Linked DNA regions of Blastopirellula sediminis. The protein of the gene in region 1 interacts with the protein of each later gene in a pairwise test. Links are inferred from orthologs where the notes say so. Each region holds a gene or a part of one and is shown in the gene's direction. Other genes may lie near its edges.

Region 1 (3,297 bases):
GTCCGGGAGCAGCTCTTTGATCTGCTTCAGCGTGTCGACCGTATAGCTGACTCCGCCCCGTTCTAGTTCGAGCGGACAGACGGTGAACGCCTCGTTGCCGGCGATCGCCATTTGCAGCATCGCGACACGATCAGCGTCGCTCGCCAACGCCTGATCGAGCTTGTGGGGGGGAGTCGCGGCCGGAACGAACCAAACTTCGTTGAGCGACAGTTGTTCGCGGGCATATTCGGCAAGTAGCAAATGACCGAAATGGACCGGAGAAAACGAGCCGCCGAAGATACCCAGTCGCATGGAACTCTTTCGCTTTTTCCTGATCGCCGCCGACGCTTCGCCAAAGTCGTTACAATTCAATGTAACTCCCACCTGCCGCGCAGGCCATCCAAGCGCCGACATAAGCTCGTGAAGCAACAAGACTTATTCAATACCGCGCCGGCGCCCTGGGAAGTTGATGATCTCGCCTCGCATGTTGTCGCGAAGATCGTCTTCTCGACCGGGCCGCAGCAACCGTTCGACTATCTGGTGCCGGAAAACCTGGTTCCCGAAGCGATCGCCGGTCGTCGTATGCGCGTTCCCTTTGGCCGCGGCGATCGTCTGGTGCAGGGCTACTGCGTCGACGTCGCCGCCAAGCAGGTTGTGCCGGGCAAGCTGAAGTCAGTACACGAAGTGGTCGACGACGTCACGCTTCTCAGTCGCACGATGCTCGGCCTGACGCAGTGGATGGCCGACTACTATCTTTGCCCGTGGGGACAAGTGCTGGACGCCGTGGTGCCGGCCGCGGTTCGCGGCAACGCCGGGACGCGCGAAGTGACGCTGCTGTCGGTTCCTCGCGAAACGGCGATGCAGCTCGCCACGCTCAAGCTTCCCGGCAAACAACAAACGGCGCTTTCCATTCTCGCCGGCGCAAGTCGCCCGCTGACGCCGCCGGAACTGGCCGAAGCGGCCGGCTGCACGCAGGCGCCGATCATGGCGCTGCGCAAAAAGAAACTGATCCACGTCGAAGTCCGCCGCATCAGCTTCGCCCATTTCGACGACGAGCCGGCCGAGACGGAACCTCCCAAAGAGCTGAACGCCGATCAAACCGAAGCGCTCCGCACGATCCTTCACTCGGTCGAAGAGGAGCGTCACCAATCGGTCCTGCTGCATGGCGTGACCGGCAGCGGCAAGACTGAAGTCTACCTGCAAGCGATTCAGCGAGTCGTCGCCGCCGGCAAACAGGCGATCGTGCTGGTTCCCGAAATCAGCCTGACGCCGCAGACGAAGCACCGCTTTCGCGCTCGTTTCAGCCAGATCGCGCTGCTGCATAGTCACATGAACGACGTCGAGCGGCATTGGCAGTGGAAGCGGATCGCCAGCGGGCACATTCCGGTGGTGGTCGGCGCTCGCAGCGCTATCTTCGCTCCAACGCCGCGGCTCGGGATGATCATCCTCGACGAAGAACATGACTCGTCGTTCAAGCAAGATACCGCACCCCGCTATCATGCTCGCGACGTCGCCGCGTGGCGAGCGGCTCACGAACACGCGCCGCTAATTCTCGGCTCGGCGACCCCGTCGCTCGAAAGTTGGCGACAAACGCAAACCGGCGCGATCACGCTCGTCTCGATGCCCCGCCGCGTCAACAACTATCCGCTTCCTGACGTGAAAACGATCGACCTGCGAGTCGATCGCAAAAGCCAAGGCCGCGGCGCAATCAGTCGTCAGCTCTACCTGGCGATGAAGCGGAACGTCGAAGAAGATGGGCAGATGATTCTGCTGCTCAATCGCCGCGGCTATGCGACCCACATTCAGTGCCCCGCGTGCGGCGAGAAAGTGGTCTGCCCCGAGTGCGAGATTCCGCTGACGCATCACCTGGCCGACAACATGGCGATTTGCCATTACTGCGACTATCGCCGCCCGGCCCCGAAAAGCTGTCCAGCGTGCGACTACTCCGGCATCCACTTTTTTGGCTACGGGACGCAGAAGCTGGAAGCGGAAGTCCGCGCGCGGTTCCCCGGCGTCGAGTGTCTGCGGATGGACAGCGACACGATGAAGAAGCCAGGCTCGCACGAAGCGGCGCTCGATCGGTTCCGCCGCGGCGACGCGAAGATCCTGGTCGGCACGCAGATGATCGCCAAAGGGCTCGACTTCCCGAACGTCACGCTGGTCGGGGTGATCAACGCCGATACGGCGCTCCACTTTCCTGACGTCAGGGCAGGGGAGCGAACCTTCCAGCTGATCACCCAAGTCGCCGGACGTACCGGTCGCGGCCACAAAGGAGGGCAAGTGCTCGTGCAAACCCTCAGCCCCGATCACCCCGCGATCGAAGCGGCGACGCGGCACGATTACGCGCTGTTCGCCGAGCGCGAGCTGCCGTTTCGCGAGAAGTTCCACTTCAGCCCGTTCGCCAAAATGGTCCGGCTCGTCGCACGCGCCGAAGTCGCGTCGGCGCCGGAAGCGATGCTTGAAGAGTTCGCCAAGCAGATCGTCAAAGTCGCCGAGGAGCTGTCGCTGGAAATCTATCTGCAAGGACCGGCCGCGGCGCCGATCGAGAAGCTGCGGGGGCAATATCGCTTCCATCTATTGATCAAAGCGCACGACGGCGAGAAGCTGCGTGAGGCCGTAAAGCTGGTCGCCGCCAAGACAAGAACGCCCGACGATGTGATCTGGACGATCGACGTTGACCCAGTTGATATGATGTAAAACGGGGCAAACCAGTACTTTCGGGGGAATGAATCTGTCTGGCTCCATCCGGGTCAAACCTCTAGAATGCTTACGAGTCCCCTAAGTTTTCGTCTCTTTTTCCGCACTGCATGTCCTACCGCTCGCTAAAACGCGTTCTCGGCGAAACGAACTTGGAGCGCAAGTGCCGCTTCCTGTTCGGGACCTGCTTGCTGCTGCTCATCATGGGGAGCTTCACCTGGTACGGTCAGTCGACCGAACAGCTGGTGCACGAAAAGAACGAAGCGACCGGCCGTCTGTTGGTCGATGCGGTGCTGCTGAAGATTCACTGGCAGAACAACGAGAAGACGTCGCAACCGGGCTATGACGCTTACGTCGCCGAGACCGGGCTCAATCTGGAATACATCAACTACGACTGGGAGATCCTGGTCCGTGATCCGGAAGCGCAAAAGCTGGCTCGCACCTTGAACAAGGAAGAGCGGATCTCGCTACCGGCCAACGAAGAGGAATACCAGGTCCTCGCCGAGTTGCAGTACGAGCAAGAGACGCGCGACAAAGAGATTCTGGAACGCTTCCTGGCGACTCCGGAACTCGAGACCAAAGTGGTCGACGAAGAGTGGGTGAAGTTCAAACCGCAGACCG
Region 2 (3,293 bases), 3.4 Mb from region 1 along the record:
AGAACATCGAGCTGGCTGGCGACATTACCGGCAACGTGGTGATGCGCGACATCCAGTGGGACACCTACGGCCTCGAAGTCCAACACATCGACTTTTACCGCTAAGCTGGCTGAAAAGCCAAGTCTGGGCGTGGCATGAAATTGGTAGTGGGGCTGGGAAATCCCGGGCCCAAATACGAAAAAACAAGGCACAACGTCGGATTTGAGGCGCTCGATCGGATCGCCGCCAATTCCGGAGTAACGCCAAAAGCCAAGTTCAACGGCAACGTGATCGAACTTGGCGTGGGGGGAGAGAAGACGATTCTTCTTTATCCTCACACCTTTATGAACAACAGCGGGACAAGCGTCCGGGCCGCCTTGGATTTTTTCAAAGTGCCCTGCGAGTCGGTGCTGGTCGTTTGCGATGACTTCAATTTGCCGATCGGCACGCTGAGGTTTCGCAGCGGAGGCTCCTCGGGCGGCCAGAAAGGGCTGTCGGACATCCTTCGCAAATTGGGGACGGACGAAGTTCCCCGGTTACGAATCGGAATTGGGCCGTTGCCCCAAGGACGGGACGTATCCAGTTTCGTCCTGGGGAAGTTTGCTCCCCAAGAGCGGGCCGAGATCGACTTTACGTTAGACCGCGCGACGCGGGCCATAGCGGATTGGATCGCTCACGACCTCAAGTACTGCATGAACCAATACAACTAACGCCGACTTCGGTTAGCAACAACTCAAATCACGTTTAGGAGATCGACATTGGCGGCCAACGTTTATGAAGGGCTGTTTATCCTGGATTCCAACCGATACGCTCGCGATCCGGGCGGCGTCGCTGGTCAGATTCAGGAATACGTCGAAAAGCTCGGCGGCGAACTCTTGGTGAGCCGCATGTGGGTCGAACAACGCCTGGCTTACCCGATCAACGGGCACCGCAAAGGGACCTACTGGTTGACCTACTTCAGCCTGGAAAGCACCAAGCTGACCGAACTGACCTACCAGTGCAACATCAACGATAACTTCGTCCGCTTCATGTTCGTGAAGCACGATCCGCGAATTATCGACATGTTGATCGCCCACGCGACCGGCGCGGTGGAAGCTGCTCCGAGCGACGAAGATTCGACCGCCGACGAAGAAGAAGCGGCCACGGCCGACATCGACTAAGTCGCAATTTTGCGGGACGGCAAGTCGCACGAGGCGCGCCGATTTGGTAGGCTGTTGGTTAACAAGCGTTCACTACTTAGGTGACGCTGGAACCGACAAAGCACAGTGGAGATCGACACATGGCGAGTTTTAACCGGGTGATTCTGGTCGGCAACCTGACCCGCGACGTCGAAGTCCGCTATATCCAAAGCGGTTCGGCGGTCGCCGAGATCGGGCTGGCTGTGAACGATCGCCGCAAGACCGCCTCGGGCGAATGGGTCGACGAAACGACTTTCGTCGACGTGACGCTCTGGGGCCGGACGGCGGAGATCGCCAGCGAATACCTGAGCAAAGGCTCGCCGGTGTTGGTCGAAGGTCGCTTGAAGCTCGATACCTGGGAAACCGACGGACAGAAGCGATCGAAGCTTCGCGTCGTCGGCGAAAAGATGCAGATGCTCAGCGCTCGCGGCCCTGGTCAAGGAGGCCCGTCCAGCGGTGGTGGCGGCGGTCAACGTCGTCAACCGCAATCGGCGCCCAATCGTGGCGGCGGTAACAAAGGTGGCGGCGACGATTTTGGCGGCGGCTACGGCGGCGGCGACGACTACGATTCGTTCGGCGGTTCGTCGGACGACATCCCGTTCTAATCCAAACAAACAACCTTACATTATCCGAACAGACGCCCCGAACGCAGTTCGCTGGGCAGAGTGAAACGCAAGAGGAATTTCGATCATGGCGAGCATTCGTGCCGAAAAGCATAGTGAACGTGTTTGGAAGCGTCTCCCCAAAGGGAAGCACGGCGGTATCGAATTGCTGCTGATCCAATCGGTTGATCACCTGGGCAAGCAAGGGGACGTCGTTGAAGTCCGTCCGGGCTACGCCAACAACTACCTGATCCCGCAAGGTCTGGCCACGATCGCCACCCCGCACCACAAGCGGATGGTCGAAAAGCACCGCGCTAAGCTGCTCGAAATCGAAAAGTCGCGATTGGCCGGTCTCCGCGCGATCGCCGACCTGCTCAACCGCCAGAGCGTCACGATCGAAGCCAACGCCAACGACGAAGGCCACCTCTACGGCAGCGTTGGTCCGGCCGACATCGTCTCGGCTTTGAAGGAACAGAACTTCACGATCACCGCCGATCAGGTTCGCCTGGAAGGTCCGCTGAAGGAACTCGGTCTCTACACGGTCAAGATTCACCTGCACGCCGAAATCGAATCGGAACTCAAAGTGTGGGTTGTTCCGACCGTCACCGGCGACGAATAATTGCATCGCAGGGGCGATTGTCCGCGATCCGTCGATCCGCAAAAGCGATTCTCAAGAGCCGTCCCCAACAGGACGGCTCTTTTTTTCGACAGGTTATTCACGCCGCGATTTTCGCCGCGGCGCGTTGCGGCGGTTCGACTTACGGCGCGACTTTGCGGCTTGAGGTCGCCGCTCGATTGCCGCCCAACATCGCCCAAGTATGATTGATCCCGCGGCGAATGGCCGCGCCGGATCGACCGCTAATCAGGGAAGGTGCTCATGAAGACGAAATTCAAACGCGTCGATAAGGCGGACCGCGAACAGCAGCCGACGAGCGAGATCTTCGATCGGCAGCCGCCGTGCAATCTGGAAGCGGAAATGGGGGTGCTCGGCAGCATCTTCCTGCTCCCTGACTGCGCCGACGAAGTGGTGATGATCGTCCGGCCTGACGACTTCTACGACGAGGCGAACAAGAAGCTGTACGAACATATGGTTCGTCTGCACGACAGCGGTCGCAAGGTCGACCTGACGCTGTTGGCCGAGCAGCTGAAAGCGGACGGCGACTTCGAGTTCATCGGAGGCGCCGCCTATCTGGCCCGCGTGCTGAACAGCGTTCCGAACGCCGCCCACGCCGAGCACTATGCCCAGATCGTCGCCGCCAAAGCGATCAATCGCAATCTGATCGGCGCCGCGACCGACATCCTCCGCGACGCCTACGAGGAAAACGACAAGTCGGACCGCCTGGTGAGCCGGGCGGAAGAAAAGATTTTCGCGATTACGGACACCCGTAGTTCGAACTCGATGTCGAGCATGAGCGACATCGTCACCGCGTCGATGGAACGTATCGACGCGCGTCTTCGCGGCGAACATCTGGAAGACGGCGTTGCGACCGGCTACACCGATTTGGACGGCATGACCGGCGGCTTCCATGGTTCA

Evidence for each region.
Region 2: the proteins of priA (region 1) and ssb interact in binary tests that used the Escherichia coli proteins (3 or more experiments, as listed by UniProt). The link is inferred for Blastopirellula sediminis from one-to-one orthologs.

Annotation. Positions count from the first base shown.
Region 1 is NZ_JAJKFT010000010.1:3,536,671-3,539,967, reverse strand. What follows is about bases 61-3,037. They hold priA (replication restart helicase PriA), read left to right. Parts: upstream 61-399; coding sequence 400-2,676; downstream 2,677-3,037. Other genes in these bases: LOC68_RS25995 (sensor histidine kinase), read left to right, coding at 2,787-3,037; nadD (nicotinate-nucleotide adenylyltransferase), read right to left, coding at 61-291. Outside these bases: more of nadD, read right to left, coding at 1-60; more of sensor histidine kinase, read left to right, coding at 3,038-3,297.
Region 2 is NZ_JAJKFT010000010.1:108,898-112,190, reverse strand. The notes cover bases 38-3,010. They hold ssb (single-stranded DNA-binding protein), read left to right. Parts: upstream 38-1,258; coding sequence 1,259-1,762; downstream 1,763-3,010. Other genes in these bases: dnaB (replicative DNA helicase), read left to right, coding at 2,637-3,010; rplI (50S ribosomal protein L9), read left to right, coding at 1,848-2,378; rpsF (30S ribosomal protein S6), read left to right, coding at 738-1,139; pth (aminoacyl-tRNA hydrolase), read left to right, coding at 135-689; LOC68_RS11910 (hypothetical protein), read left to right, coding at 38-104. In the rest of the region: more of hypothetical protein, read left to right, coding at 1-37; more of dnaB, read left to right, coding at 3,011-3,293. UniProt on the Escherichia coli protein: Plays an important role in DNA replication, recombination and repair. Binds to ssDNA and to an array of partner proteins to recruit them to their sites of action during DNA metabolism. Acts as a sliding platform that migrates on DNA via reptation.